DNA from 3 places in the Arthrobacter sp. 01T414 genome. Region 2 is predicted to be linked to each of the others. Evidence: riboswitches for the same ligand, from Rfam matches in the RefSeq annotation. Region 2 holds a riboswitch; each other region holds the start of a gene.
The links. A riboswitch is a leader RNA that binds a small molecule or an ion and turns the genes downstream of it on or off. The one in region 2 is predicted to bind S-adenosylmethionine.
Positions count from the first base shown of each region.

Region 1: it holds a riboswitch for S-adenosylmethionine, as region 2 does, so the genes downstream of both, metX (homoserine O-acetyltransferase MetX) here and AC1DK9_RS04785 (aminotransferase class V-fold PLP-dependent enzyme) in region 2, are expected to answer to the same signal.
Region 3: it holds a riboswitch for S-adenosylmethionine, as region 2 does, so the genes downstream of both, AC1DK9_RS00315 (DUF1737 domain-containing protein) here and AC1DK9_RS04785 (aminotransferase class V-fold PLP-dependent enzyme) in region 2, are expected to answer to the same signal.

Region 1 is NZ_JBFTQK010000003.1:93,639-98,727, reverse strand. It holds gene AC1DK9_RS08985 (isopenicillin N synthase family dioxygenase) at 1-682, shown strand, start outside; gene AC1DK9_RS08980 (VOC family protein) at 779-1,417, opposite strand; SAM riboswitch class IV at 1,638-1,753, shown strand; gene AC1DK9_RS08975 (bifunctional o-acetylhomoserine/o-acetylserine sulfhydrylase) at 1,816-3,132, shown strand; SAM riboswitch class IV at 3,192-3,307, shown strand; gene metX (homoserine O-acetyltransferase MetX) at 3,319-4,476, shown strand; gene AC1DK9_RS08965 (MFS transporter) at 4,648-5,089, shown strand, end outside.
Region 2 is NZ_JBFTQK010000001.1:1,018,519-1,029,987, reverse strand. It holds gene aroA (3-phosphoshikimate 1-carboxyvinyltransferase) at 1-518, shown strand, start outside; gene rsgA (ribosome small subunit-dependent GTPase A) at 502-1,617, shown strand; gene hisN (histidinol-phosphatase) at 1,687-2,499, shown strand; SAM riboswitch class IV at 2,589-2,702, shown strand; gene AC1DK9_RS04785 (aminotransferase class V-fold PLP-dependent enzyme) at 2,737-4,158, shown strand; gene AC1DK9_RS04780 (class I SAM-dependent methyltransferase) at 4,230-4,988, shown strand; gene AC1DK9_RS04775 (Nramp family divalent metal transporter) at 5,087-6,379, shown strand; gene AC1DK9_RS04770 (metal-dependent transcriptional regulator) at 6,390-7,100, shown strand; gene AC1DK9_RS04765 (MFS transporter) at 7,097-8,515, opposite strand; gene AC1DK9_RS04760 (hypothetical protein) at 8,626-8,997, shown strand; gene AC1DK9_RS04755 (hypothetical protein) at 9,048-9,182, shown strand; RNA gene ssrA (transfer-messenger RNA) at 9,290-9,658, opposite strand; gene smpB (SsrA-binding protein SmpB) at 9,763-10,233, opposite strand; gene AC1DK9_RS04740 (peptidoglycan DD-metalloendopeptidase family protein) at 10,273-11,469, opposite strand, start outside.
Region 3 is NZ_JBFTQK010000001.1:71,982-83,450, reverse strand. It holds gene pabB (aminodeoxychorismate synthase component I) at 1-1,002, shown strand, start outside; gene cls (cardiolipin synthase) at 1,044-2,519, opposite strand; gene AC1DK9_RS00325 (aminodeoxychorismate lyase) at 2,613-3,590, shown strand; gene AC1DK9_RS00320 (hypothetical protein) at 3,599-4,360, opposite strand; SAM riboswitch class IV at 4,541-4,655, shown strand; gene AC1DK9_RS00315 (DUF1737 domain-containing protein) at 4,670-4,987, shown strand; gene AC1DK9_RS00310 (rhodanese-like domain-containing protein) at 4,984-5,421, shown strand; gene AC1DK9_RS00305 (O-succinylhomoserine sulfhydrylase) at 5,418-6,626, shown strand; gene AC1DK9_RS00300 (glutamate--cysteine ligase 2) at 6,623-7,870, opposite strand; gene AC1DK9_RS00295 (UDP-N-acetylglucosamine 1-carboxyvinyltransferase) at 7,936-9,459, opposite strand; gene AC1DK9_RS00290 (energy-coupling factor transporter transmembrane component T family protein) at 9,589-10,392, opposite strand; gene AC1DK9_RS00285 (ABC transporter ATP-binding protein) at 10,389-11,469, opposite strand, start outside.

The DNA.
Region 1 (5,089 bases), on a different contig from region 2:
AGCCCCCGGCGTCGCCGATTACTGGCGGCTGGAGGGTCCCAACCTGTGGCCGGAAGACCTGCCCGAGATGCGGGAGATCGTCACCGAATGGACCGAGCGCCTCAGCGCCATCTCCTTGGACCTCCTGAGGGCGTTGGCCCTGTCCCTCGGTGCCCCTGAAGATACCTTCGACGCGGCGTTTGCCGCCCGGGCCTTCCCGCTGCTGAAGATCGTGCGGTACCCGGGGGAGTCCGATCCGGAACCCAAGCAGGGCGTGGGGTCCCACCGCGACGGCGGGGTGCTGACGCTCCTCCTCGTGGAACCCGGCAAGGGCGGCCTCCAGGTCGAGTACCAGGGCCAGTGGATCGACGCGCCCCAAGTGCCCGGAACCTTCGTCGTCAACATCGGCGAGATGCTCGAACTGGCGACCAACGGATACCTCAAGGCCACCCTGCACCGGGTGATCTCGCCCCTCCGCGGCACCGACAGAATCTCGCTGCCGTTCTTCTACAACCCGGCGCTGGATGCCACCATGCCGCGCCTCGCGGTCAGCCCGGAGTTCCAGGCCAAGGCCCGCGGCCTTTCGGTGGACCCCACGAACAGCCCGATCCTGGAGACCTACGGCGACAACGCCCTGCGCTACCGGCTCCGGGCGCACCCCAACGTCGTCGAGGTCCACCACCCGGACCTGCTCAAGCACTGACCGGCCTGGCCGGCCCAGAAGCGAATTCGGCCGCCAGCGGTGGGTGGCATCATTGGCACCCGCTGCTGGCGGCCGAAGTTTTTCGGGGAAGACGCGTCAGATGGTGACGGCTCCGGAATCGGTTTCGAAGGTGACGGACATGATTCCCGGCGTCCCGTGCGGGGCCAGCCAGTGCACGTCCACATCCTCCAGCGGCCTCTCGACGGGTTCGCCCAGCCACTCGGTCACACGCTCGGCCGAGCCCGCGATCGTGAGGGCAGACATCTTCACGCTGCTTGCGTAGGCGTTGGACGGGTGCAGCTCGGGGTCGCCTTCCCACTTCAGCATGTAGGGGACCTGCGGATCCGCGATCAGGCCCAGGATGCCGATCTGCTTCCAGACCAGTTCGCGACCGTCCGGGAACTTGCGGTTGCCATTGACGGCCGAGCGGCCCAGCCGCTCCTCGAAGGGCGCCAGGTCGTCGACCTCGACGCACCAGCCCATCCAACCGCCGCCGGCTGCCGAGCGGGCGCGGACTGCCTGCCCGAACGGTGCCTTGTCCGAGGCGGGGTGGTCCAGGACCTCCACGACCTCGAGGTATTTGTGCCCGGCGAGCGGGATGATCATGTTGCGGGTCCCGAATCGGGGGTGTACTCCGCCCTTGACGGCTTCGACTCCGAGGGCGGTCGCAATACGTTCGGTGGTGGCAGCCAGGCCATCCTGTTCACAGGCGTAAGAGACGTGATCCATGCGCATGCCATCATCTTGGCACTTTGTGATGGAGCTCTCAGCTTAGGGTGCCCTAACCGTGGTGGGATGTCATTTTCCGCGGCGATCGGGCGGATCAGCCGGCCGCCCGGGCGCGCTTTCCGGCGGGCTCTCCTTCAGGGGTGGCGTCCGGGGTGCCGGTGCAACGGTCCTTCATCTTTGTCACAAAGCTATTCGGCCGCCGGGGCTGCTTCCTAGACTGAAGCCAGGTCATGAGTGCCAGCACCAAGCCCCGGCTTGCTGGCCGGCAACCCTCCTTGCGCGGTGGGGTGCCCCGGGTGAAGACCTGGCCCTCCGGCGTCCGCCGGGCGGCAAGCGCGGCGCCTGAGCCGTTCCGGTCCCACGGGGCCCGGTGCGGCCTGTGCCCAGTCCTAGGAGCACACCAAATGTCTAACGCCTGGTCCTTTGAAACCCGCCAGATCCACGCCGGCCAGGAGCCGGACTCCGCCACCGGCGCGAGGTCGCTGCCGATCTACCAGACGACGTCGTTCGTCTTTCCCAGCGCCGAAAGCGCCGCCAACCGCTTCGCGCTCGCCGAACTGGCCCCCATCTACACGCGGATCGGCAATCCCACCCAGGATGCGGTGGAACAGCGGATCGCGAGCCTCGAAGGCGGCCTCGGGGCCCTCCTGCTAAGTTCCGGCCAGGCCGCGGAAACCTTCGCGATCCTCAACATCGCCGAAGCCGGGGACCACGTCGTGGCCAGCCCCAGCCTCTACGGCGGGACCTACAATTTGCTGGCCCACACCTTGAAGAAGTTCGGCATCTCCGTGACGTTCGTGGAAGACCCGGACAACCTGAAACAGTGGCGTGAGGCCGTTCAGCCGAACACCAAGCTGTTCTTTGGCGAGGTGGTATCCAACCCCCGCCAGGACGTGCTGGACATCGAAGGCGTCGCGGATGTGGCCCACCGGGCCGGGGTGCCGCTGATCGTGGACAATACCCTCTCCACCCCCTACCTGATCCGGCCGCTCGAGTGGGGCGCTGACATCGTGGTCCACTCGGCCACCAAGTACCTCGGCGGCCACGGTGCCGCGATCGCCGGCGTGATCGTCGACTCCGGGAACTTCGACTTCGGCAAGGACCCGGAGCGCTTCCCCGGCTTCAATACCCCGGATCCCAGCTACAACGGACTGGTCTACGCCCGGGACCTGGGGTCGGACGGGGCGCTGGGCGCGAATCTTTCCTTCATCCTCAAGGCACGGGTCCAGCTGCTGCGCGACCTCGGCTCGGCCGTCTCCCCGTTCAACGCCTTCCTCATCGCCCAGGGCATCGAGACGCTGAGCCTGCGGGTGGAGCGGCATGTCGCCAATGCCCAGCGCGTGGCCGAATGGCTCGAGGCCAGGGACGACGTCGAGTCCGTCGCCTACGCCGGGTTGCCGTCCAGCCCCTGGTACGAGCGCGGCCGCAAGTACGGCCCGAAAGGCACCGGCGCCGTCGTCTCCTTCAACCTGGCCGGGGGAGCGGAAGCCGGCAAGCGTTTCGTTGACGCCCTTGAGCTGCACTCCCATGTGGCGAACATCGGTGACGTGCGCTCGCTGGTGATCCACCCGGCGTCGACTACCCACGGCCAGCTTTCGCCGGAACAGCAGGCGGTAGCCGGCGTACACCCCGGCCTGGTCCGGCTGTCGGTGGGGCTCGAGCACATCGACGACATCATCGCGGACCTCGACGCAGGCTTCCGGGCGGCCAAGAACGGCTGAGGTCACACAGCCGTCACAATCTTCGCGCTTGCGCCGCCGTGTTTCGTAGAATCGAGCCAGGTCATGAGTGCCAGTGACAGCCCCGGCTTGCTGGCCGGCAACCCTCCTTTTGCGGCGGGGTGCCCCGGGTGAAGACCTGGCCTGCCGGTCAGCTGACGGCGGGCAAGCGCGAAGTTAGGTCCTCACATGACGATTGCTGTCACCCGCATGGGTGTACCCGAAAACAATACCTCCGGCGCCGAACGCACGACGGCGGCCGTTCCCGACGGGACGGTGCAGTGCCTCCCGGTCGGCTCCCTGTCCCTTGAGTCCGGCGCCGTCCTGCCGGAGGTCACCCTCGCCTACGAAACCTGGGGGACCCTCAACGCCGATGCCTCCAACGCGGTGCTGATCGAGCACGCCCTGACCGGTGACACCCACGTCACCCGCGGTGCCGGCGAGGAGCCGGGCTGGTGGGAACAGCTCGCCGGTCCAGGCGCCCCGGTGGACACCGAGAAGTACTTTGTGGTGTCCATCAACATCCTCGGCGGCTGCTACGGGTCCACCGGGCCGTCGACCCCGGCTCCGGACGGACGGCCCTGGGGCTCACGCTTCCCGCTGGTCACCCTCCGGGACAGCACCGCCGCCGAAGCCCGACTGGCCGATGCATTGGGAATCCCCAGCTGGTACGCCGTGCTGGGGGGTTCGCTGGGCGGAGCCCGGGCGCTGGAGTGGGCCGTCAGTTACCCGGAGCGGGTCCGGCGCTGTGCCGTGATCTCCATCGGCGCCAGTAGCACCGCCGAACAGATCGCGTTTGCCCAGGCCCAGACACTGGCGATCCGCCAGGACCCGAACTTCAAGGGCGGCGACTACTACGGCGGCCCGGAGCCGGAAGCCGGCCTCGCCCTGGCGCGCCGGATCGCCCACATCACCTACCGCTCCGCCGCGGAACTGGACGGCCGCTTCGGACGGAACGCCCAGGCGGCCGAGGCCCCGCTGGAAGCAGGGTCGCTGGCCGGCCGGGGCCGCTACCAGGTCGAGAGCTACCTGGACCACCAGGGTAACAAGCTGGTGCGGCGGTTTGACGCCAACAGCTACATCGCCATCACCGAGGCGCTGATGAGCCACGACGTCAGCCGCGGCCGGGGGAGCTTGGAGCAAGCCGTTTCCCTCGCGACCGCCGAGTTCTTCGTGGCGGCCGTAGACTCGGACCGCTTGTATTTTCCCGCCCAGTCCCAAGAACTCGCACGAGCCCTGCCGGGGGAGGTTCCGGTGCATCTCATCGAGGCCCCGATCGGCCACGACGGCTTCCTGACCGAAATCGGCCAGCTCAGCGGGCAGCTCCGGGGTGACTTCTTCGCCTAGCAGCGGCCGCCGGGTGTGCATTTTTGCAGACACCCTCTGCGCTATTAGTCGTTGAGCCTGCCGTGAACGACGTCCATACTCGTGGAGAATGACGCCGTGTGTTCCAACTCACACACGCACAGTCAGCCTAATAATCCACGGGGTGTCGAAGGGGACACCGAAGGAGTTCGCATGAGCACGGAAAACGCCGCCGTAAGGCGCGCAGAGGAGCCGGACGTCAAGACGTCCGGGCTGAAGAAGGTAGTAACGGCCTCCATGGCCGGCACGGTGGTGGAGTGGTACGAGTTCTTCCTCTACGCCTCCGCCGCCACCCTGGTCTTTGGCAAGATGTTCTTCCCCAACTCGGGCACGGAACTGGACGGCATTCTTGCTGCGTTCCTGACCTACGCAGTGGGCTTCGTGGCCCGCCCCATCGGTGGCATTGTCTTCGGCCACTTCGGTGACAAGTTCGGCCGCAAGCAGCTGCTGCAGCTCAGCATCATCCTGGTCGGCGTCTCGACCTTCCTGATGGGCTGCCTCCCGAGCTTCCAGCAGATCGGCTACTGGGCGCCGGCCCTGCTGGTCTTCCTGCGCTTCGCCCAGGGCTTCGCCGTCGGCGGCGAATGGGGCGGCG
Region 2 (11,469 bases):
CCGGGACCACGCAGGTCGGGGATCTCTGGCGCGGCATCCTCGCCAGCATGGGCGCCACCGTGACGCTGGAGGGCGGCACGCTGACCGTGACCGGCGGTCCGGAGATCAAGGGCGGCGACTTCGACGACACCAGCGAGCTCGCTCCCACCGTGGCAGCCCTCTGTGCCCTGGCCGACGGCCCCTCCCGGCTCAGCGGAATCGCCCACCTCCGGGGCCATGAAACGGACCGGCTCGCCGCCCTCGTTGCGGAAATCAACCGCCTCGGCGGCGACGCGGAAGAAACCGAGGACGGACTCATCATCCGGCCGGCGACGCTGCACGGCGGCGTCGTGCACAGCTACGCCGACCACCGGATGGCCACCGCCGGTGCCATCCTGGGACTCGCCGTCCCCGGGGTCCAGGTCGAAGACATCGACACCACAGCCAAGACAATGCCCGGTTTCCCGCAATTGTGGACGGCCATGCTCGGCCAGACAGGCACCCCAGACAAGGACGCCGCCGGTGGCACGCAGCACTGATTCCTGGGACGAATCCGACGTCAGGATCCGCCCCAACAAAAAGGGCTCCCGCCCCCGCACCAAGGACAGGCCCAGCTACGACGACGCCGTCACCGGCCGGATCGTCACCGTGGACCGGGGCCGTTACACCGCCGTCGTCGGTGAGGGCACAGCCGACGAACGCAAGATCATCGCGGCCCGGGCCCGGGAGCTGCGACGCAATCCCGTGGTTGCCGGGGACTTCGTCTCCCTCGTCGGGGACGTCAGCGGCGAACCCGACACCTTGGCCAGGCTGGTCAAGATCCAGGACCGCCGGACGCTGTTGCGCCGCAGCGCGGACGACACGGACCCGATCGAGCGCGCCGTCGTCGCCAACGCCGACCAGCTCGTCGTCGTCGTAGCCGCGGCAAACCCGGAACCGCGCACCGGTTTCATCGACCGCGCCCTCGTGGCCGCCTATGACGCCGGCATCGATCCCCTGCTGCTGGTCACCAAGGCCGACGTCAAGGATCCCGCCGAGCTGCTGGCCAACTACCAGCACCTCGACTTCCCGGTCATCATCTCCAAGACGGCGGATTCGGCCGCCTCAGGCATCGACGCCCGCTCCGACGACGGACTGTCCGCCCGGTTGGACAAGGCCGCGGTCTCGCAGCTGCGAGAGCACCTCGACGGGAAAGTAACCGTCATGCTGGGCCACTCCGGCGTCGGCAAATCCACCATGGTGAACGCCCTCACCGGGGCCGAACGGGCCACGGGCGGCGTCAACGCCGTCACCGGCCGGGGCCGCCACACCTCCTCCTCGGCGCTGGCGTTGAAGGTCAGCGATGCCCCGGCCGGCAGCTGGATCATCGACACTCCCGGCATCCGATCCTTCGGCCTGGCCCATGTGGACCCGGACCGGATCCTGCGCTCCTTCCCGGACCTGGCACCGGGCACCGACGACTGCGAACGAGGCTGCAAGCACGACGCCACCGCCGTGAACTGCGGAGTGGACGCGTGGGTGCAGGGCGGCCACGCGGGCCCGTCGGGACCGGCCCGCCTTGCCTCCCTGCGCCGGTTGCTCGGCACGGATCCGCGGATGGAAGCGCAGGAAACCAAGGAACTCGGCAGCGTCTCCTAGCAGCGCCCACTAGGCAGGCTGCGACGTGGCCTCCCCGTCCTCGGGGCGTTTTGACGGTAGTTTGGAAGCATGAGCCAACCAGCTTCGAGCTACAACGATGACCTGCGCCTTGCCCATGTACTGGCAGATTCCGTAGATTCCCAGACCATGAGCCGCTTCAAGGCGCTCGACCTTCGGATCGAGACGAAGCCGGACCTCACCCCCGTCACCGACGCGGACAAGTCCGCCGAGGAAGCCATCCGCGGCCAGCTTTCCCGCTCCCGCCCGCGCGACGCCGTCCTCGGCGAAGAGTTCGGCAGCTCCGGCCACGGCTCGCGGCGGTGGATCATCGACCCGATCGACGGCACCAAGAACTTCGTCCGCGGCGTCCCCGTCTGGGCCACCCTGATCGCCCTTGTGGACGAAGGAGAACCCGTGGTCGGCGTCGTCAGCGCCCCCGCCCTGGGCAAGCGCTGGTGGGCCGCTAAAGGCGCCGGCGCGTACATGGGCCGCTCACTGGCCGCCGCCACCCGGCTGAAGGTCTCCAACGTCTCGCGGCTCGAGGATGCGTCCCTCTCCTACTCCAGCCTCGGCGGCTGGAAGCAGCGCGGAAACCTCGACGAGTTCCTCGGCCTTACCGAAGAGGTATGGCGCACCCGCGCCTACGGCGACTTCTGGTCCTACTGCCTCGTGGCCGAGGGCGCCGTCGACATCGCCTGCGAGCCGGAGCTCAACCTCTACGACATGGCCGCGCTCGTCCCGATTGTGACGGAGGCCGGGGGCCGCTTCACCTCGCTCGACGGCGAGGACGGACCCTTCGGCGGCAACGCCCTGGCCACCAACTCGATCCTGCACTCGGAAGTCCTGAAGCGCCTCAACCCCGGCCTCGACGACCTGCTCTAGTGTGGCGCGCCAACGGCAGTCCGTAACACTGCGCTTCACATTCCGGCCTGCCTTTTCGGCGCGGCCGGCCATGTCCTAGGCTCGAAGCAGGTCACGAGTGCCAGCGCTAAACCCCGGTTTGCTGGCCGGCAACCCTCCATTCGCGGCGGGGTGCCCCGGGTGACGACCTGGCCGGTCCGGAGCGGACCCGGCAAGCGCGGATCCCCTGTGAGCGGGGTCCTTTTCGAGCGAGGTCCCATGACGACTGCCACCATCCCCAGCCACAGCACCTCCCCCGCCGCCGTTGGCGACGCACGTATCGACGCCGCCCGCCAGCCGCTGTCCGCGGTGTCCGGCGCTGAAATCCAGGCCCCACTGATCCAGGGCGGCCAGGTCCGCTACGCCAACCTGGACTACGGAGCCTCGGCCCCGGCACTGTCCGTGGTGTCCGCCTACCTGAACGAGATCCTGCCGTACTACGCCAGCGTGCACCGCGGCGCCGGGTACGCCTCCCAGCTGAGCACCTCAGTGTACGAAAACGCCCGGAACATCGTCCGCGACTTCGTCGGCGGCCGGCCGGACGACTCCGTGATCTTCACCCGGAACACCACCGACTCGCTGAACCTGCTGGCCGGCTGTTTGCCGGCCGACGGCGGCCGGCACACCGGCGAGGTGCTCTACCTGGACATCGAGCATCACGCCAACCTGTTGCCCTGGCAGAACGTCCCGCACCGCAGCGTCGTGGCGGCCCCCACCCTGCGCGGCACCGTGGAGCGGCTGCGGGCGGAACTCGCCCTTGGCGGCGTCAACCTGCTCGCCGTGACCGGCGCCTCCAACGTCACCGGCGAAATCCTGCCGATCCGCGAGCTGGCCGCCCTGGCGCACGAATTCGGTGCCCGGATTGCCGTCGACGCGGCCCAGCTCGCCCCGCACCGCCGCATCGACATCGCCGCGGACGACGTCGACTACCTCGCCTTCTCCGGCCACAAGCTCTACGCCCCGTTCGGCGCCGGCGTGCTGGTGGGACGGCCGGACTGGCTGGACGCCGGCACCCCGCATCTGGCCGGCGGCGGCGCCGTACGGGACGCACGGCTCGACTCCGTCAGCTGGACCACAGGCCCAGCCCGCCACGAGGGTGGCTCCCCCAATGTCCTGGGTGCGGCCGCGCTGGCCCGTGCCAGCCAGGTCATCGAGGCGCTCGACGAGCAGCAGTGGCACGCCCACGAGGACGCCATCCGCTCCTACCTGGTCGAGGGGCTGCAGCTGATCGACGGCGTGAGCGTCCACCACATCTTCGAGGACACCGCCCTGGCGACCGGCCCCGGGACGATCGGCGTCGTCAATTTCTCGGTGGCCGGTTACGACGCCGGACTGGTCGCGGCCTACCTGTCGGCCGAGCACGGCGTCGGACTGCGCGACGGGCGGTTTTGCGCGCACCCGCTGCTGAAGCGGCTGGGCCTGCCCGCCGGGTCGCTCCGCGCCAGCTTCGGCCTCGGGTCGCGGCTTGAGGATGCCGAGCGGCTGCTCGCCGGAATCCGGGAGCTGCGGCGGAACGGCCTCGGCTGGGACTATGTCGTGGACGCCGGACGGTGGGTGCCGGCCAACGACACCCGCAGCTACCCGCACTGGGCGCCCAACACGCCTGGCACTGCCGGCGCCGCCCCCTGCACCGCCGACTAAGGGCTCCGGGGTCCGGCCCCGTGCGGTAAATTCGGATGGTACTTACCAAAAGCTGCCGAAGGAGATCGCACGTGGCACGCGGCGGCCCCAAACTCCACCACCACCGGCGGCAGGAGCTCGGCCAGAGCTTCCAGGACGGCGGCGAGCACTACGACCGGGTCCGGCCTGGCTATCCGGCGGATTCGGCCGACTGGCTGATACCCGCAGGGGCCAGCGACGCCGCCGACCTGGGCGCGGGGACCGGCAAGTTCACGACCCTGCTGGTCGAGCGCGGGCTCCGGACCGTGGCCGTGGATCCGTCCCTCGACATGCTCGAGCAGCTGCGCCGGGCCCTGCCGGGCGTCACCGCCGTCGAGGGCACCGCCGAATACACGGGCCTGCCGGCGGAGGCCTTCGACCTGGTTACAGTGGCGCAGGCCTGGCATTGGTGCGATCCGCTGCTGGCCAGCACCGAAGCGGCACGGATCCTGCGCCCGCACGGTGTGCTTGGCCTGGTCTGGAACCAGTTGGATACCTCCGTGCCCTGGGTGCACCGGCTCTCCCGGATCATGCACGCCGGGGACGTCCACAAGCCCCACTTCAGGCCGCCGCTGGGTCCCGAATTCACCGGGCTGCAGAGCCACCTCACCCGCTGGGAGGATCCGGTGACCACCCGGGACATCATGGAACTGGCCAAGTCCCGGAGCTACTATCTACGGGCCGGCGAGGCTACCCGCGCCAAGGTGCTCGGCAACCTCGACTGGTACCTGCACGAACACCTCGCGCACGGCCCGGATGAGATGGTGGCGCTGCCCTACCTGACGCAAAGCTGGCGCGCCACCAAAGCCTGAGGTTTCCGCATTGCACCGTCGCCGCCGCGACGCCTATGATTTCGGTGTGCCTAACTTTTGCGTGTAGGCACTCAGGAACTTCTTGGGAGCCCGCAGTGCTGGAAACAACCGGACACGAACCCCAGCCCGCAGGGCACCCGCCTGCCCGCAGGATCCGGGGTAGCCGCCGGGCCCTCCTCGGTCTGCTCGGCCCCGCGTTCGTGGCCGCTATTGCCTACGTGGACCCCGGCAACGTCGCCGCGAACCTCACGGCCGGCGCCCAATACGGTTACCTGCTCGTCTGGGTGCTTGTTGCCGCCAACGTGATGGCCGTGCTGGTCCAGTACCAGTCCGCGAAGCTCGGCATCGTCACGGGCAAGAGCCTCCCGGAGATCCTCGGCGAGCGGCTCAGGCCCGCCTGGCGCCGTGCTTTCTGGGTGCAGGCCGAAATCGTGGCCGCGGCGACGGACCTGGCCGAAGTGGTGGGCGGCGCGGTGGCCCTGTATCTGCTCTTTGGCCTGCCCCTCCCCCTCGGCGCCGTCATTGTCGGCGGCATTTCGATGGCCCTGCTCGCGGTGCAGAGCCGGAACCAGCAGCGTCCGTTCGAGTTCGTCATCATGTTCCTGCTGGGCATCATCACCGTCGGGTTCCTGGCCGGGCTGTTCATCAGTCCGCCTGACCCGGGCGGCGTCGTAGCCGGCCTGGTTCCAGGATTCCAGGGCCCGGACACCGTGCTGCTGGCCGCGAGCATGCTCGGCGCCACCGTGATGCCGCACGCCATCTACGTCCACTCGGCGCTCTCCCGTGACCGGCACCGGCCCAATCCCCATCTCCACGTCCCGCCGCACGCCATTGCCCGGCTGGTCAAGGCCACGCGCTGGGACGTCGTCGCGGCGCTGGCCGTCGCCGGCATCGTCAACATCGGAATGCTGCTGCTGGCCGCGTCCACGCTGGGCGGCGAAGGGGGAACGGACACGATCGAAGGCGCGCACGCCGCCATCACGGCCAACCTCGGTCCGGTGGTGGGCGTCGTCTTCGCCGTCGGCCTGCTCGCCTCCGGCCTGGCTTCCACCTCGGTGGGCTGCTACGCCGGCGGCACCATCATGCAGGGCCTGCTCAAGATCCGGATTCCGCTGATGACGCGCCGGGTACTCACCCTGGTTCCCGCCGTCGTGCTGCTGGCCGTCGGCTTCGACCCCACCTGGGGACTGGTGCTCAGCCAGGTGGTGCTCAGCTTCGGCATTCCCTTCGTACTGGTCCCTTTGGTGGTGCTGACCAGCAGCAAGACCCTGATGGGCCAGTTCGCGGACGGCCTGACCCTGCGCGTCGCCGCCGTGGTCAGCGTTGTCCTGGTGGTGGCGCTGAACCTGGTCCTGCTGTGGCTCACCTTCACCGGTGCCGCCGGACGGTAGGCTTGGGGCTGTGAAGACCAGTCCGCCCTCCTCCTCGATCGAGGACTACGTCAAGGTCATCTACTCCTTCACGGAGTGGCAGGACAAGCCCATCACCTCCACGCAGCTGGCCCAGCGCCTCGGCGTCGCGAACTCCTCGGTCTCCGAGATGGTCCGCAAGCTCAAGGACCAAGGCCTGGTGGACCACAAGCCGTACAGCGCCGTCACCCTGACCGCGGACGGCGTGCGGCTGGCCCTCTCCATGGTCCGGCGGCACCGGCTGATCGAGACCTTCCTGGTCCAGGAGCTTGGCTACCGCTGGGACGAGGTCCATGACGAGGCCGAACTGCTGGAACACGCCGTCTCCGACACCTTCATTGAGCGGATGTCCGCAAAGCTGGGCAACCCGGTCCGCGACCCGCACGGGGACCCCATTCCGGCAGCAGATGGTTCGGTCCTGATGCCGCCGGCGTACCGGATGAGCGAGCTCGACGACGGCCACACCGGCCGGATCACCCGGATCAGCGACGAGAACCCGGAACTGCTTCGCTACCTCGCTGCGGAGCAGATCGACCTGGACGCCGACGTCGAGGTGCTCGGCCGGAAGCCGTTCGGCGGCCCGCTCGTGGTCCGTATCGGCACGGGAGCGGCGCTGCGCGAAATCGACCTCGCCGACGAGGTGGCCTCCGCGCTATGGGTACACAGCGACGCCGCCCACTCCGGCTGCAGCGTCGCCCCCTAGTCCGCCCGGCCGCCCGCGTCCTGGCTCTGCCCCTGCTCCTGCCCCGGCGGCGGATTCCTGATCCCGACGGCGGACGCCAGGGCGCCCGCGATGAAGAGTCCCGCGGTGACCGCCGCTGTGCCGTGCAGGCCCGACGTCGTAATCACCGGCCCGGTGATGAGGCCGGCAAAGGCGATGGCCACCAGGCCCGCGATACGGGCGACCGCGTTGTTCACCGCCGATCCGATGCCGGCTTCCTCCGGATCCACGGCTCCCAGGATGGCCGAAGTCAGCGGCGCCACGGTCACGGCCAAACCGACGCCGAAGACCACCAACCCGGGGAAGACCTGCGCGAAATAATCCAGCGGCAGTCCGATGCCCATCAGCATGACGAAACCCGCCGCGCAGAGCAACGGCCCGGCGGTCATGAACCAGCGCGGGCCGAACCGGCCCGAGAGTGCCCCGATTTTGGCTGAAAGCAGGAGCAGGATCAGGGTGGACGGCAGCAGGGCGAAGCCGGCGGCCGTGGCGCCCAGGCCGGCGACCTGTTGCAGGAAGAGCCCCAGCACGAAGAAGCCGAGGTTCAGCGCGCCGTAGATAACGGTGGTGGCGATGTTGCCCCAGCCGAAATTCCGGATGGCGAAGAGCCGCAGCGGCATCATCGGCGCCGGGGTCCGCCGTTCGTGGAGCAGGAAGGCGGTGAGACCGGCGACGCCGAGCACCAGCGGCAGCCAGACCTGCGGGGCGCCCCAGCCAAGGGTCCCGCGTTCGATGAAGGCATAGACGATGCCGCCCAGTCCGATGATCGCCAGTACGGTTCCGGCGACGTCAATGGTGCTACCGGGCGCGCGCCCCAGGTCCATCTCCCGGAGCTTGCGCAGGGCCGGCCACACGGCAACCGCCGGAACTATGTTGAGGAAGAAAATGACCCGCCAGGTGAACACGTCCACGGAGATACCGCCAAGTACGGGGGCCGCCACGATGGCCCCGGACGTCCAGGCGGACCACTTGCCAATCGCTGCGGACTGGGCCGGGCCGCTGAACACGGTCACGATCAGGGCAAGCGAACTGGGCACCAGCAGGGCTCCGGCGACGCCCTGCAGCCCGCGGGCCACAATCAGCGACTCCCCGTTCCAGGCCAGGCCGCAGAGGATGGAGGTGGCGGTAAAGCCCGCGAGACCCCATTCCAGGACCCGCACCCGGCCAAATTGGTCCGAGAGCGATCCTGCCACGAGGATGAGTGCCCCCAGGGTCAGCAGGTAGGCGTCCACCACCCATTGCTGGACCACCAGGCCGCCGCCGAGCTCCCGGTTTATCGCCGGGAGGGCAAGGTTGACCACCGACCCATCCAGAAAAGCAATGAAGGACGCGATGATCGCCACGTACAGCACGCGCTTCTCAAGGCTGGACATGGCTGCGGCGGGAGTGCCGGACATGGCTGCTGCCTTCCTCACTGCCCGTTTGGGGGCGGGCGCCGGGTTTGGGATGAGCCTAGCACCGGCCGCTCGGCAGCTGTTGATGTGCCGGAATCCCGTAAAGTTGAAGGATGGTTACGAGACGTGAAGCTGCCCAGATCCTTGATATTCCGCTGGAAATGGCGCACCGCCACGGCATTCCGTCCCGCTTGTCCGACGCCGAACTGGATGAACTGCTGGACAGCCCTCCTGCGTGGCTGCTGCAGTCCCGGGCCAACCGGACGGGCAAACGCCCGGTTTGGGTGCAGCTGACCTGTGCCGTCTGCGGCTTCTCCGAAACCGCCCGGCCCAAGAAGTGGTGGCCGGAGTTCAGCTACATCTGCTGCGCGCACCACGCCCCGTACGAACTGCCCGCCCTGCACGCCGGGCTGGTCCGCAGCGAGTACGAGGGCGTCGGGAGCCGCTTCATCGGCATCGTGGACGTCGCGGTACCCGAGGCGTAGCCTTAAAAGCACGGGCTCATCCCGGGCCCCCACCTTTTAGGGAGCGCGAAATGCCTGATAAGTCGCCGCACCGGCACCTGACCAAGAAGCCGGTCAAAACCATCAAGGAAAAACGGGCCGAGAAGAAGGCCAAGCACATCGTGGACGAGCACACAGATCCGGTGGCCCACATCAAGAAGCGTTGATCGGCGCCCGGCGTCGGACGCAACGCAGTACCAGCACAACAAAAAGGCCGGAAGCTGATGCTTCCGGCCTTTTGCTACGGGGTGGAACTCCGTTGCCGGGGCTCCCTATGTGGAGATGGGGGGAATTGAACCCCCGTCCGATGTCGTGTTGTCAGGGCTTCTCCGGGCGCAGTTTGCGTCGGATTTTCTCGGCCCCAGCCATCCTGCAAACAGGTGGCTGATCCGGGCCCAGTCATCTAAGAGTCCCGTTCACCCCGATGACGGAGGTAAACAGCAGTGGCTATCTAAATGACGCCAGGATCCGGGGCAATAGCAACCTCGGGCTGACGGACTGTCTTACTGCTTAGGCAGCGAGAGCGAAGTCAGTGCGTTTTGATTCGGCACTTATTGGTTTGCAGACAGCGTTTACGAGATAATTCTGCATCCTCGGCCCGCTTCACCTGTCGCGACTAACATCGTCGAAACCGATCATCCCCGTATTTTTTTACCAAACCGGTCGGGATCTGCTCGATCCTTCCCGGACTACCAAGCATAACGCACCCCAGCGGGGATTCATTCCCGCCGGTTCCGGAACCGTCGGCTAGCGCCGGTTCCGCTCGCGCATGACGCGCAGGGCCTCGCGCTTGTCCTGCTGCTCACGCAGCGTCTGGCGCTTGTCGTATTCCTTCTTGCCGCGCGCGACGCCGATCTCGACCTTCGCACGGCCATCCACGAAATACAGCTGCAGCGGCACGATCGTAAAGCCGGACTCGCGGATCTTGTGCGAGATCTTGGTCAGCTCCTCGCGGTGCAGGAGCAGCTTGCGACGCCGCCGGGCGGCGTGGTTGGTCCAGCTCCCCTGGTGGTACTCGGGGATATGGATTCCCTCCATCCACAACTCGTCGTTGTAGAAGGTGCAGAAGCCATCCACCATTGAGGCGTGGCCCTCGCGGAGGGACTTGACTTCGGTGCCCATGAGCGCGATGCCCGCCTCATAGGTGTCCATGATGTGGTAGTCGTGCCGGGCCTTGCGGTTGGTGGCCACTACCTTCCGGCCACTTTCTTTAGGCACGGTGAAACTCCTTAGTCGATGGATCGGGTTAGTTCCAGTTTAGAGCAGGCCCATCGGGTCGACTGCCTGGCCATTGACCCACGTCTCGAAGTGCGAGTGGCAGCCGGTTGAGTTGCCGGTGGTCCCGGAGTAGGCGATCAGCTGCCCCTGGCTTACCTGCTGGCCTGCCGAGACCACCACGGAGGTGTTGTGGTAGAAGATCGTGGTCAGCGAGTTGCCCTGCACGACACCGTGGGAGATCTTCACGTGGTTGCCGCCGCCGTCGTTCCCCCACCCTGCGGAGAAGACAGTTCCGGCCGCCGGGGCGTAGACCGGGGTGCCGCAGGGGGCACCGAAGTCGATGCCGGTGTGCATGTAGCCGCCCTGGCCGTAAAAGTCGATAGTGCCCGGCGGCGTTGCGCGCCAGCCGAAGCCGGAGGTGATCGGAATACCGTTGAACGGGCTGCGCAGGCCGAAGGCCGAGACGGGTCCGGGAGGCGCCGGTACGTAAGGCGCGGGCGGTGGCGGAGCCTGGTTTCGGGCCCGGGCCGCGGCGGCGGCCGCGGCCGCCCGGGCTGCGGCGAGCCGGCGCTGTTCGGCTTCCCAGGCCTCGCGCAGCTTCCGGTCGCGTTCGACAATTTCGGCCGCGACGGCGTCCTGCCGGGCTTTCACCTTCGCGAGCTGGCCCTGGATGGCGGGTTTGGCGGCCTGCAGCTGGCGGTTGAGCCGGCTGGTGTCGGCGATCAGCTTGTCCACCGTCGCCTTCTTGGCTGCCGCCTCGTCGCGGGCTGCCTGCTCGCGGACCAGGGCCGCGTCGGCCTTGGACTTGAGGTCGGCGATTTCCGCCTCCACCGCCTGCAGGCGCGCCTGGGAGTTGACGTTCGTGGCGTTCTGCTGGGTCAGCTTGTCCATCGCGGAGTTCTGGCTTCGCAGCGCCTGGTCCGCCAGGTCGATGGTGTCGGTCAAGCTGCCATTGTTGGAGCCAAAGAAGAGCGAGAGGTTGGACGGCACGCCGCCGGACTTGTAGGCCTGGGTGGCGATCTGCCCGATCAACTTCCGGGTACTGGTGATCTTCTTCTGGTCATTCGCCAGCTGCTGGGTGATCTTGGCCTTATTCTGCTGGGCCAGGTCCACACGGGCGGCGAGGGCTTCGACTTCCTTGACGGCTCCGGCCACGCGGCCCTGGGCGTCAAGCAGCGCCTGCTGCGCGCCGGGCAGCTGGCCCTGGTAGATGACCAGGTCGCCTGCGGCCTTGGC
Region 3 (11,469 bases), 950 kb from region 2:
CGGGAGGGTGCGGCCTGGCTGCTCGCCCTCGACTCCCCCGATGCCGGGGACTGGCTGGCCACGGCGCGGGCGGCGGTGGCGGCGGCTTCCGCGGACCGGGAACCGGCCAGTACCGGTCCCGCCGCCGGTAACGGCACCGCCCTGGCGTTCAGCGCCCGCGACACCGAAGCTGCGTACAAGGCCAAGATCGGCGCGGCGCAACACGAGATCGCGGAGGGCAACAGCTACGAGGTCTGCCTCACGACGGCGCTGACGGCCACCGCGGCCGCCGGGGATTTCGAACCGTGGCAGGCGTACCTGGCGCTGCGCCGGCGCAACCCCGCACCGTTCGCGAGCTACCTGCGCTTGGACGACGTCACCGTGGCCAGCACCTCGCCGGAACGCTTCCTGCGGATAGACGCCGACGGGGCGATGCGGGCCGAACCGATCAAGGGCACCCGGAGCCGGGCCTCCGACGCCGCCCGGGACGAGCTGCTGCGCCGCGAGCTGGAATCTTCGCCGAAGGACCGGGCCGAGAACATCATGATCGTGGACCTGCTCCGCAACGACCTGAGCCACTTCGCGGTGCCCGGATCCGTGTCGGTCAGCAGGCTGTGTGCGATCGAAAGCTACGCCACCGTCCACCAGATGGTCAGCACCATCGATGCTCGCCTCCGGCCGGGCATGCCGCGGGCCGAAGCCGTGGCGGCCTGCTTTCCGGCCGGGTCCATGACCGGCGCCCCGAAGGTCAGCACCATGGCCATCCTGGACCGGCTCGAGGGCGCGCCGCGGGGGGTCTACTCCGGGGCGATCGGCTACTTCTCGCTCAGCGGCGCCACCGATCTCGCGGTGGCGATCCGGACCCTGGTGGTGTCCCGCGGGGCGGACCAGGCCAGCACCCTCACCCTCGGCGTCGGCGGCGCCATCACCGCCGATTCCTCGCCGCAGGAAGAGTACGAGGAAATTCGGACCAAGGCCTTCGGCGTGCTCTCGGCCCTCGGCGCGGAGTTCCCGCCGGGCTAGGCGGCACGCCGGGGCACCGGCGGCCGGGCTATTGCAGGGGCCTACTGCAGGGTGGAGGTGAGCCGGGCGACGTTGTCCACGTACTTGACGCCCACGGGCCGCTTCATCCAGTCCTCGAGCGTGAGTTCCCGCGAGATGCCCCGGTAGGTGTCCTCGACGGCGCTGATCCGCCGCACAATGTCCTCACCCAGGAGCATCACCGAGACCTCAAGGTTCAGCGAGAAGGAGCGCATGTCCATGTTGCTGGAGCCCAGCACGGCGACCTCGTTGTCGATCGTGAAGTGCTTGGCGTGCAGCACGAACGGGGCCTTGTAGAGGTAGATCCGCACCCCCGCCTCCAGCAGGGCCTCGTAGTACGACTGCTGGGCGTGGTGGACAAGGAACTGGTCGCCCTTTTCCGAGACGAAGAGCTCAACATCCACGCCGCGCTGCGCCGCCGTCGTCACCGCATACAGCAGCGAATCATCCGGGACGAAGTACGGGCTGCAGATCGAGATCTTGTGCTGCGCGGAGTAGATCAGGGTGTTGAACAGGCGCAGGTTGTTCTCGGTGATGAAGCCGGGGCCGCTGGGCACCACCTGGGCGGTGATGTTGCCGGGGTGCGCTTCCGGCCTGTGCGCCAGCTGGTGTTCCAGGGATTCGTCGGTCTCGCTGAGCCAGTCGGTGGCGAACACCACGTTGAGGGTGGTGACGATCGGCCCGCGCAGGCAGGCCATCAGTTCGACCCATTCCCGGCCGATCTTGCGGTGCCGCGGGTTGTTGTAGGAGGGCTCGATCAGGTTCTGCGAACCGGTGAAGGCGACTTCCCCGTCGATCACCATGATCTTGCGGTGGTTGCGAAGGTCCGGGCGGCGCCACTGGCCGTGCACCGGCCGCAGCGGGAGCATGGGCCGCCAGCGGATTTTGCTGGCCTTGAGCCGGGCGATGAGCTTGCTGTAGCCCTTGATCCGCAGGGTGCCCAGGTGGTCGAACAGGAGGCGGACCTCGACGCCGCGCTCGGCGGCCTCTTCCATCGCCGTGAGCAGGTCGTCCGTGACGTGGTCCGAACTCAGGATGTAGAACTCGGCGTTGATAAAAGACTCGGCTTCGCGCACGGCGGCCGCCATCGCCTTGATGGAGTCCGGGTAGCCGGGCAGGAGCTCCACGTGGTTGCCGTCCACCATCGGCAGCGAGCCGAGGGTCTTGTTCAGCTCCGCGGCGGAGGACACCCATTCCGGGCCGTCATAGTGGCTTTCGACCGTGGCCAGCTCGGACGTGCCGGCCCGCACCCGGGTATTCACCGCGTCCTGCTGAGCACGGCGCTTGCGGGAGAGCCGGAAATTACCGAAGAGCAGGAATAGGACCAGGCCCACGGCCGGGACGAAGAAGATGATCAGGAGCCAAGCCATGGCGGTGGTCGGACGCCGGTTTCCGGGAATGATGCCGAGGGCAAGGACCCGGATGCCGAGATCGACGACGGTCAGGATCAGGATCACCCAGGACGGAAGCGAATCCGCAAGCGAAAATGGCCACAGCACAGGTGAACCCCTCAAGTTCCAGACCCGCGGAACAGTTCCGGAACGGGTAACCGTCAAATCCTATCCCGTCAACTCCCGCACTAAGCTGAAGGCATGACTACCCCCGCCTCTGATCCGGCCCGCGCAACGGTGCTGGTGTTCCTCGATCCCGCGTTTGAGAACGGCCGCGTCGCCGACTCGTCCAAGCCCCAGCTGATGGCCACCGATCAGGGCGCCACCCGCGGGGACGGCATTTTCGAGTCGCTGCTGGTGGTCGGGGGGCGCCCGCGCAAGTTGCAGGCACACCTGAGCCGGCTGGCGGGCTCGGCACGCGCGCTGGAGCTGGACATCCCCGGCGAGGACGCCTGGCGCCGCGCGATCGAGACCGCAGTCAGCGAATACCGCGGCGGGACGGCCCAGTCGGCCGGGCAATCCGTCAGCGGCGACGGCGAAGCCGACGAGGTCGTGGTGAAGCTGCTCGCCAGCCGCGGCGTCGAGGGCGCCCCCACGCCGACGTGCTGGGTGCAGGCCTCACCTCCCCCGGAGGCCGGCCGCCGGCAACGGGAGACCGGCATCGACGTCCTCCTGCTGGACCGCGGCTACGACAGCGAGGTGGGCGAGCGCGCCCCGTGGCTGCTGCTGGGCGCCAAGACCCTGTCCTATGCGGTCAACATGGCGGCGCTCCGGTACGCCCACCACCAGGGCGCGGACGACGTCATCTTCACCTCCGCCGACGGCCGGGTCCTGGAGGGCCCGACGTCGACCGTGCTGCTGGCGCACCTGGAGACCAGCGACGACGGCGCGGGCGGAGTCCGCACCGTGCGCCGGCTGATCACCCCGCAGCTGGACAGCGGAATCCTTCCCGGCACTTCCCAGGGCGCCCTGTTCACCGCGGCCAAGGCCGCCGGGTGGGAGCTGGGCTACGGCCCGCTCGTCCCGGACGACCTGTACGACGCCGACGCCGTCTGGCTCATCTCCAGCATCCGGCTTCTCGCGCCGGTGAACCACATCGACGGCAAGGAGATCGRCACCCCCGAACTGCGGCGGCAGCTCACGTCCGAGCTCAACGAACTGTTCGCCACGATCGAGTAGAGCGGGGCTTAGCCCCGGGCGCCGCTCAGGCTGACGGCGTCGTTGACCAGCCGGGTCAGCTCGGCCGCGGACGTCTTGGTGACATCCGGTCCGGTGGCGACAGCCGTGGCCGAGAACCCGCCGGTGACTCCCATGACCACCAAGGTGCTGATGGTCTCCTTGTTCGGCAGCGTCTGGACCATCAGTGTCGAATAGGTCTTGTCCGCATTGGTCTTCACGTCCAGGGGCACGGTCTTGTTCGTGACCTTCTGGCCCTGGACCTCGATGGTGAAGTCGGCGCACTCCTTGCTGACCTTGGCGGAACTCTCGAGGTTCTTGGCCAGGACTGCCGGATCCTTGACTGCCACAAGGGTCACTGCCGTGACGGCGCGCATCTTGGCCGACTGCGACCCACCGGCGGCGTAGGTGCTGCCCGCCGGGATCTGGGCGTTGCTGTCCGCCACCGCGGCACAGGCCTTCGGGGTGATTACCACCGAGGACATCATTTCCTTGGACGAGGCGATACCCTTCTCCAGCTCGGCCGCCGGGATTGCGGTCAGCCGCTTGTCCTGGCTGTCCCGAAGGCCGGCGACGATTCCAGCCAGCTCCGTCCTGGTGTACGTCCTTGCCTCGGGAGTCGGGGTCGGGCTCGGCGACTCGGTGGCGGACGCTGCCGCGCTCGGCGTTCCGGCGGGGGACGTCCCGGCCGGGGCGGTCGAACCGCCGCAGCCGGCGAGGGCGACGGCGGCAGACATCAAAAGCGCGATCGGCGCGAGGCGTCGCAGGTACATGTGGATCCCCAATTCATTGTGTGAGAGCGCGGATGGGCGCCGGCAGTTCCCCGGAGGCGCGTCAACGGTGACACTACGACATTGGACCGCTCCGGGAAAGGTGCCATGCCAGCGGGAGCGTGACTTAACATGACGACGCCGCCGTGGCGGCCGGCGTCGTCAGTGCTACGTTTTTGAATGAGTAATGAGACCCGGCGCCAAGCCCTGACTTGCCGGTCGGCAACCCTCCCTTTCGCGGCGGGGTGCCTCAGGTGAATACTCGGCATATCGACCATTCGAGCTGCAAGCGTGAAAGTAAGGAGATCCGTCATGCCCGACGCATCCGCATCCGCCGTGCCCGCCACAGCCCCCGCCCAGTCCCCCGCCGGCGGGGCGCCGGCCGAGGAAAAACTGGCCTACCGCCTGTTCACCGGACCCGACGACCGCAGCTTCTGTGAGCGTGTCTCCGCCGCCCTGGCGGAGGGCTACGTGCTGCACGGGAGCCCCTCCGCGACGTTCAACGGCAGTACCGTGATCGTGGCCCAGGCGCTCGTGCTGCCGGCCGCGATCGCGAGCGCCGACGCCGCGGTCGCCAACGCGGTGGACGAGCTGGACGGGGCGGAGTTCGCTGGCGAGGGCCACGCATGAGCTACGCCGGAGACCTGAGCCCGCAGGAAGCCTGGGCCAAGCTGGAGGCGGGCGCCGTCCTGGTGGACGTCCGCACCGAGGGGGAATGGGCGCAGATCGGTGTCCCGGCCACCGCGGCCGCCACCGAAAAGCGGCAGGATCCGCTGTTCGTCCAGTGGAGCCTGGCCGGCGGAGCCGCCAACCCGCAGTTCCTGGAGCAACTCCAGCGGCAACTGCGCGAACAACTGAAGCAACAGGCGAAGGGCACCGAGCTCGTCTTTCTGTGCCGTTCCGGCGCCCGCTCGGTCGCCGCCGCCAACGCCGCCACGGCGGCCGGCTTCACCGCCTACAACGTCCTGGAGGGCTTCGAGGGTGAACCCGGACCAACGGGCAGCCGGACCGTGAACGGCTGGAAGAACCGCGGCCTGCCCACCAACCAGGAAAGCACTAAGTGAGCTTCAATCCCGACGCCCAGGGCTGGAGCCCGGACACCCAGGCCGTCCGCGGCGGACTCGACCGGACCGGGTTCCAGGAGACCACCGAGCCGATTTTCCTGAACTCGGGCTTCGTCTACGAATCCGCCGCCGCAGCCGAGCGCGCCTTCACCGGCGAGGACGAGCGGTTCGTCTACTCCCGCTACGGCAACCCCTCGGTGGCAACGTTCCAGGAAAGGCTCCGGCTGCTGGAGGGGACCGAGGCGTGCTTTGCGACCGCGTCGGGCATGTCCGCCGTGTTCACCGCACTCGGCGCCTTGCTGGGGGCCGGCGACCGGGTGGTCGCGGCCCGCTCGCTCTTCGGCTCCTGTTTCGTCATCCTCAACGAAATCCTGCCGCGCTGGGGCGTGGAGACAGTCTTCGTGGATGGCCCGGACCTCGAGCAGTGGCGGTCCGCGCTGGCCGTTCCGACGACGGCCGTGTTCTTTGAGTCGCCGTCGAACCCCATGCAGGAAATTGTGGACATCGCCGCGGTGAGCGAACTGGCGCACGCCGCCGGTGCGACCGTGGTGGTGGACAACGTCTTCGCCACTCCCCTGCTGCAGCGCTGCGGGGAGCTCGGCGCGGACGTGATCGTGTACTCCGGCACGAAGCACATCGACGGCCAGGGCCGGGTCCTCGGCGGCGCGATCCTGGGTACCCGCGAATTCATCGAGGGCCCGGTCAAGCAGCTCATGCGCCACACCGGCCCGGCACTGTCCGCCTTCAACGCCTGGGTGCTGAGCAAGGGCCTGGAGACGATGGCCCTGCGGGTGAACCACTCCTCCGCCTCGGCGCTGCGGCTCGCCGAATGGCTGGAGGCCCAGCCCGCGGTCAACTGGGTCAAGTACCCGCTGCTGCCGTCCCACCCGCAATACGAACTGGCCGCCAAGCAGATGAAGGCCGGCGGCACTGTGCTGACGCTGGAGCTCTCGCCTTCGCCCGGCCGCTCGGCCAAGGAGGCTGCCTTCGCGCTGCTGGACGCGCTGCGGATCATCGACATTTCCAACAACCTCGGCGACTCAAAGTCCCTCATCACCCATCCGGCCACCACGACGCACCGCGCCATGGGCCCGGAGGGCCGGGCCGCGATCGGGCTGAGCGACGGGGTGGTGCGGCTGTCGGTGGGCCTGGAAGACGTCGAGGACCTGATCCGCGACCTCGGACAGGCACTCAAGCAGGTCTAGCTCCGGCGCACCGGCGAGAGCAGCGCGGCCTGCTCCGATGCTCCTTCGTCGTCCGCGCCGAGCATCGTGACGCGGACGGCATGGGCGACGACGGCGGCCAGGCCGGCGTCGTCGGTGGGCGTGTCCAGCCCCGGTGCGCAGAGCGCCTGGCGCTGCAGCTGCGAGCCCGTGCCGTTGGCCAGCACCCGGTCCACGCCGCGGCGCGCCAGCTCAAGCTCCCCCTGCTCCGCTAGGACGGGGGCGACGAAGTCGACAAGGGCATGGACCACCTCGCCGGCCGGAGCGGGCCGGAAGCTGCCGAAGTCGAGGAGTTTCCCGCGCAGCCCGCAGTTGCTGGCCTGCCACGCGGCCATCTTCAACAGCACGGTCGGCACGGGGACGGGATCCACGCCGTCGCGCCACTCCCGGCTGGCGGACTCTACCAGGGCCCGCACCAGGACGGCGATCAGCGCCGCGTCCTCCGCCCGCAGGCAGACATCCGCGACCCGGACCTCCACCGTGGGGTGGTGCCGGGCCAGCCGGGCATCGAAGTAGATCATCCCTTCGTCAAACAGCACCCCGCTCTCCAGCAGCCGCGTAACCACCCGACGGTACACGGGAAGGCTTCCGAAGATCATGGAGGGCCCAGCGGCCGGCCAGCGGTTCCAGGCCTGGGTGCGGTAGCTCTCGAAGCCGGTCTCCGTCCCGTTCCAGAACGGCGAGTTGGCGCTGAGCGCGATCAACACCGCCAGTTTGTCCCGGATCCGGTCCAGGACGGCGACGCCCTCTTCCGGGGACTCGATGGAGGTGTGGACGTGGAACCCGCAGGTCAGCTGCTCCTGGACGGTGAGGCCGAACCGCTTCTGCATGGTGGCGTAGCGCGGGTTGGGCGTCGTGTGGGTGGCAGATTCCAGCGGCGAGGTGGCCAGCGCAGCCACCCGGGCCCCGTGCATCCGGGCAACCCGGCCCGCGAAGGCCCGGGACTGCCGGATCTGCTGCAGCAGCGCGCCGTGGTCCTGGCTGGGCACGGTCTGGGTCTCGATCTGCTCCAGCTTGAGTTCAAAGCTGAAGCCCGGATCGTCATGGTCCGGATCGGCGGCGGTAGCAGCGGGGCCGGCGGCGGAAGCGGACTGGCCCGCCGTGGCCGCTGCGGATGCAGCAGCGGCGGGTTTCAGCCCGCGCAGCAGTGCGTCGGCCAGTGCCAACGGAACCCCGGTCACGGGATCCACGATCAGCAGTTCCTCCTCCACGCCAAAGGTGCGCATGCAACCATTGTGCGTCAGCACCCGCCCCGGCGCGCTACCCCCAAACGGCGGGGTCGCCGGCGGAGTCAGTCCTGGAAGTACTCGATCTTGGCGCCGATGGTGTTGAGCCGCTCGGCCAGGTCCTCGTAGCCGCGTTCGATCACGTAGATGTTGCGCAGCTCGGAGACGCCCCGCGCGGCGAGCATGGCCAGCAGCAGGCAGGCCGCCGGGCGCAGGGCCGGCGGGCAGCCGACTTCCGCCGCACGCCATTTGGTGGGTCCGTTGACGTAAATCCGGTGCGGGTCCAACAGCTGGACCTGAGCCCCGAGCCTGTTCAGCTCGGTCAGGTAGATGGCCCGGTTCTCGTAGACCCAGTCGTGGATCATCGTCTGGCCGTGGGCATTGGCGGCGATCACGGCGAAGAACGGCAGGTTGTCGATGTTCAGGCCGGGGAAGGGCATCGGGTGGATCTTGTCCTCCGGAGCCCGCAGCACCGAGGGCTGGGTGGTGACGTCCACCAGCCGGGTGCGGCCGTTGCGGGCGACGTACTCCGCCGATACCTCCAGGCGCTGCCCCATCTGTTCGAGCGTCGCCAGCTCGATCTCCATGAATTCGATCGGGACCCGGCGGATCGTCACCTCGGAGTTGGTCACGATGCCGGCGGTGATCAGGCTCATCGCCTCGATCGGATCCTCGGACGGGAAGTACTCGATGTCGACATTGATCGACGGGCGGCCGGCGATCTTCAGCGTCGTGGTGCCTACGCCGTCGATCTCCACGCCCAGGCCCTGCAGGTAGAAGCAGAGGTCCTGGACCATGTAGTTGGGGCTGGCGTTGCGGATCACGGTGGTGCCGCGGCGGTGGGCCGCGGCCATGATGGCGTTTTCGGTCACGGTGTCGCCGCGCTCGCTCAGCACGAAGGACCGGTCGTGGCCGTCCGCGGGCGGCGCCTGCACGCTGTAGAAGCCGGACTTTGCCTCCACACTGAGGTCGAACTGGCGCAGGGCCTGCATGTGCGGCTCCACGGTGCGGGTGCCCAGGTCGCAGCCGCCGGCGTAGGGCAGGCGGTATTCGGCGGACTCATCGAGCAGCGGGCCCAGCAGCATGATGACGCTGCGGGTGCGGCGGGCGGCCTCCACGTCCATCGAGTCGAGGTCCAGCACGGCCGGGCGGCGGATCTGCAGGTCGTTCGCGTTGAGCCAGGTGCACTCGACGCCGATGCTGGTCAGCACCTCCACGATCCGGTTAACTTCTTCGATCCGGGCCAGCCGGCGCAGGACGGTGGTGCCGCGGTTGATGAGGCTGGCGCAGAGCAGCGCTACGCCGGCGTTCTTGCTGCTGTTCACGTCCACGGCGCCGGAGAGCGTCCGTCCGCCTTCCACGCGCAGGTGGGTCATCTGCGGCCGGCCGACTTTGACGATCGCCCGGCCGAAAATGGATTCGAGCCGCTGGATCATCTTCAGGCTCAGGTTCTGCTTGCCCTGCTCCATCCGGGCGATGGCGCTTTGGCTGGTTCCCAGCTCGGCCGCGAGCCTGCCCTGGGTCCAGCCCTTTTCGCCGCGGGCGTCCCGCAGTACGGCGCCGACGTGTTCAGCAGTCTGTTGAGTCATATATCAATCAATATCACGGATGATTTATCCGACGCCGCGAAACCCCCTGCACTGCAGGCAAGCTCACAAAATATTCGTCTGGTGCGATATTTCTTCTAATGACGGGGTCGGAGGGCAGGGATCCGCCGGCTACTGCTGCCCGAGAAACACCATATTCCACGTCCCTGCAGCGAGGGCCGCGGCCACGGCAGCGCCGGAAATCAGCAGGCCGCCGAGGACCACCCATGCGTCCAGCCGGCTGAACGAGGCCGCCCGAGCCCAGGTCCGCTGCGCCCCGCCGAAGCCGCGCGCTTCCATGGTCACCGCGAGCCGGGAAGCGCGGCGGACCGCCTGGACCATCAGGCCGAAGCTTTGCCCCAGCGTAGCTTTCATCCGCTGCCAGGGATTACCGTGCGAGCCGACACCGCGGGCGCGCCGGGCCATGCCGATGGTCTGCCATTCCTCGGCCATGAGCCCCACCAGCCGCATCGCGGCCAGGGTGCCCAGCACGAAGCGGTGCGGCAGCTTCGCCTGCTGTGCCAGGGCATCGGCCAGGTCCGTAGGATCCGTGCAGCTCATCAGCAGCACCGCCGGCAGCGCGATCGCGAGGCCGCGCAGCAGGAAGCCCAGTCCGAGCTGCAGCGATCCTTCGCTGATGGACCAGATGCCGACGTCGAGCAGGATCCGTCCATGGTCCGGGGCCAGGATCGCGGTGCTCCAGCCGCCCACGGCCGCCGCGAGGATCAGCGGCCAGCCGCGCTGCCAGAGCAGGGCCAAGGTCAGGCCGGCAAGCGGGAAGAGCAGCAGTTCGGAGGCGAGCGCCACGGACGCGGACACCCAGTCGATGGAGAGCGCCAGCGCGATCGTGATGAGCACGACGCCGGAGAACTTGGCCAAAGGGTTGGCGCGGGTCAGCAAAGCGTGGTTTCCGCGCAGGGTCAGCGCGTCCCTCATGTGGCCGCCACCCCGTCCGGCTGGGGTGCGCCGAGTTTCAGCTCGGCGCCGCCCAGGACCTGGCTGAATTCCGCATCGTGGGTCACCGAGACCACCGCGGTCCCGGCGTCGAGGAGCTCGGAGAGGAAAGAGGCCAGTTCCGCCCAGGTGTTGGCGTCCTGGCCAAAGGTGGGCTCGTCCAGGATCAGCACCCGCGGGTGCGCAGCCAGCACGGTAGCCACCGAGAGCCGCCGCTTTTCGCCCCCGGAGAGCGTATAGGGGTTGGCGTCCACGAGGTCGCGGAGCCGCAGGCGTTCCAGCAGCTCGTCCACCCGTTCTTCGCCGCGGCCCAGCTGCCGGGGACCGAACATCAGTTCGTCCAGCACCCTGCCGGTGACGAACTGGTGCTCGGGTTCCTGGAACACCGTGCCGATCCTGGCGATCAACTGCTGGGCCTTCCACTTGTAGGGATCGATGCCCGCGCCCTCGCTCAGCCCGGTCGTAGCGGAGACCGCCCCGGCCACCGGTGCCAGCAGGCCCGCCAGGGTCAGGGCGAAGGTCGACTTTCCGGACCCGTTGGGGCCGGTGATGGTCAGCGCCCGGCCCGCCCGGACCTGGGCGGCGATGCCGGACTGCACCGGCGCGGGCGGAACCGTGTGGAAGCCCCGCAGCAATCCGGCGCGGCGCGGGCGTTCCCGGGATACGGCCAGCCCCTCGGCAGCCAGCAGCAGTTCACCGGCAGCGTCATCCCCTTCCGCGTCCGCTCCGGCGTTGCGGGGGCGGGTGGCCGGCACGTGGCCCGGCACCCAGACTCCGGCGGCGATGAGCATGTCGCGTGCCTGTTCCAGGACCTGGTCCGGAGGCCCGTCCAGCAGCACGGCGGAGTCCGTCCCGGAGCCGGGCTGCAGCACGACGATCCGGCCCACCAGGTCCTTCCACACGGCAACCCGGTGCTCCACCACCACCAGGGTGGCCCCCGTCTTGTCCAGGGACCTTCCTACGGCGTCGCGGACCTCCAGGACCCCGGCCGGGTCGAGGTTGGCTGTGGGCTCGTCCAGCAGCAGCAGTCCGGGCCGCATCGCAAGGATCCCGGCGAGC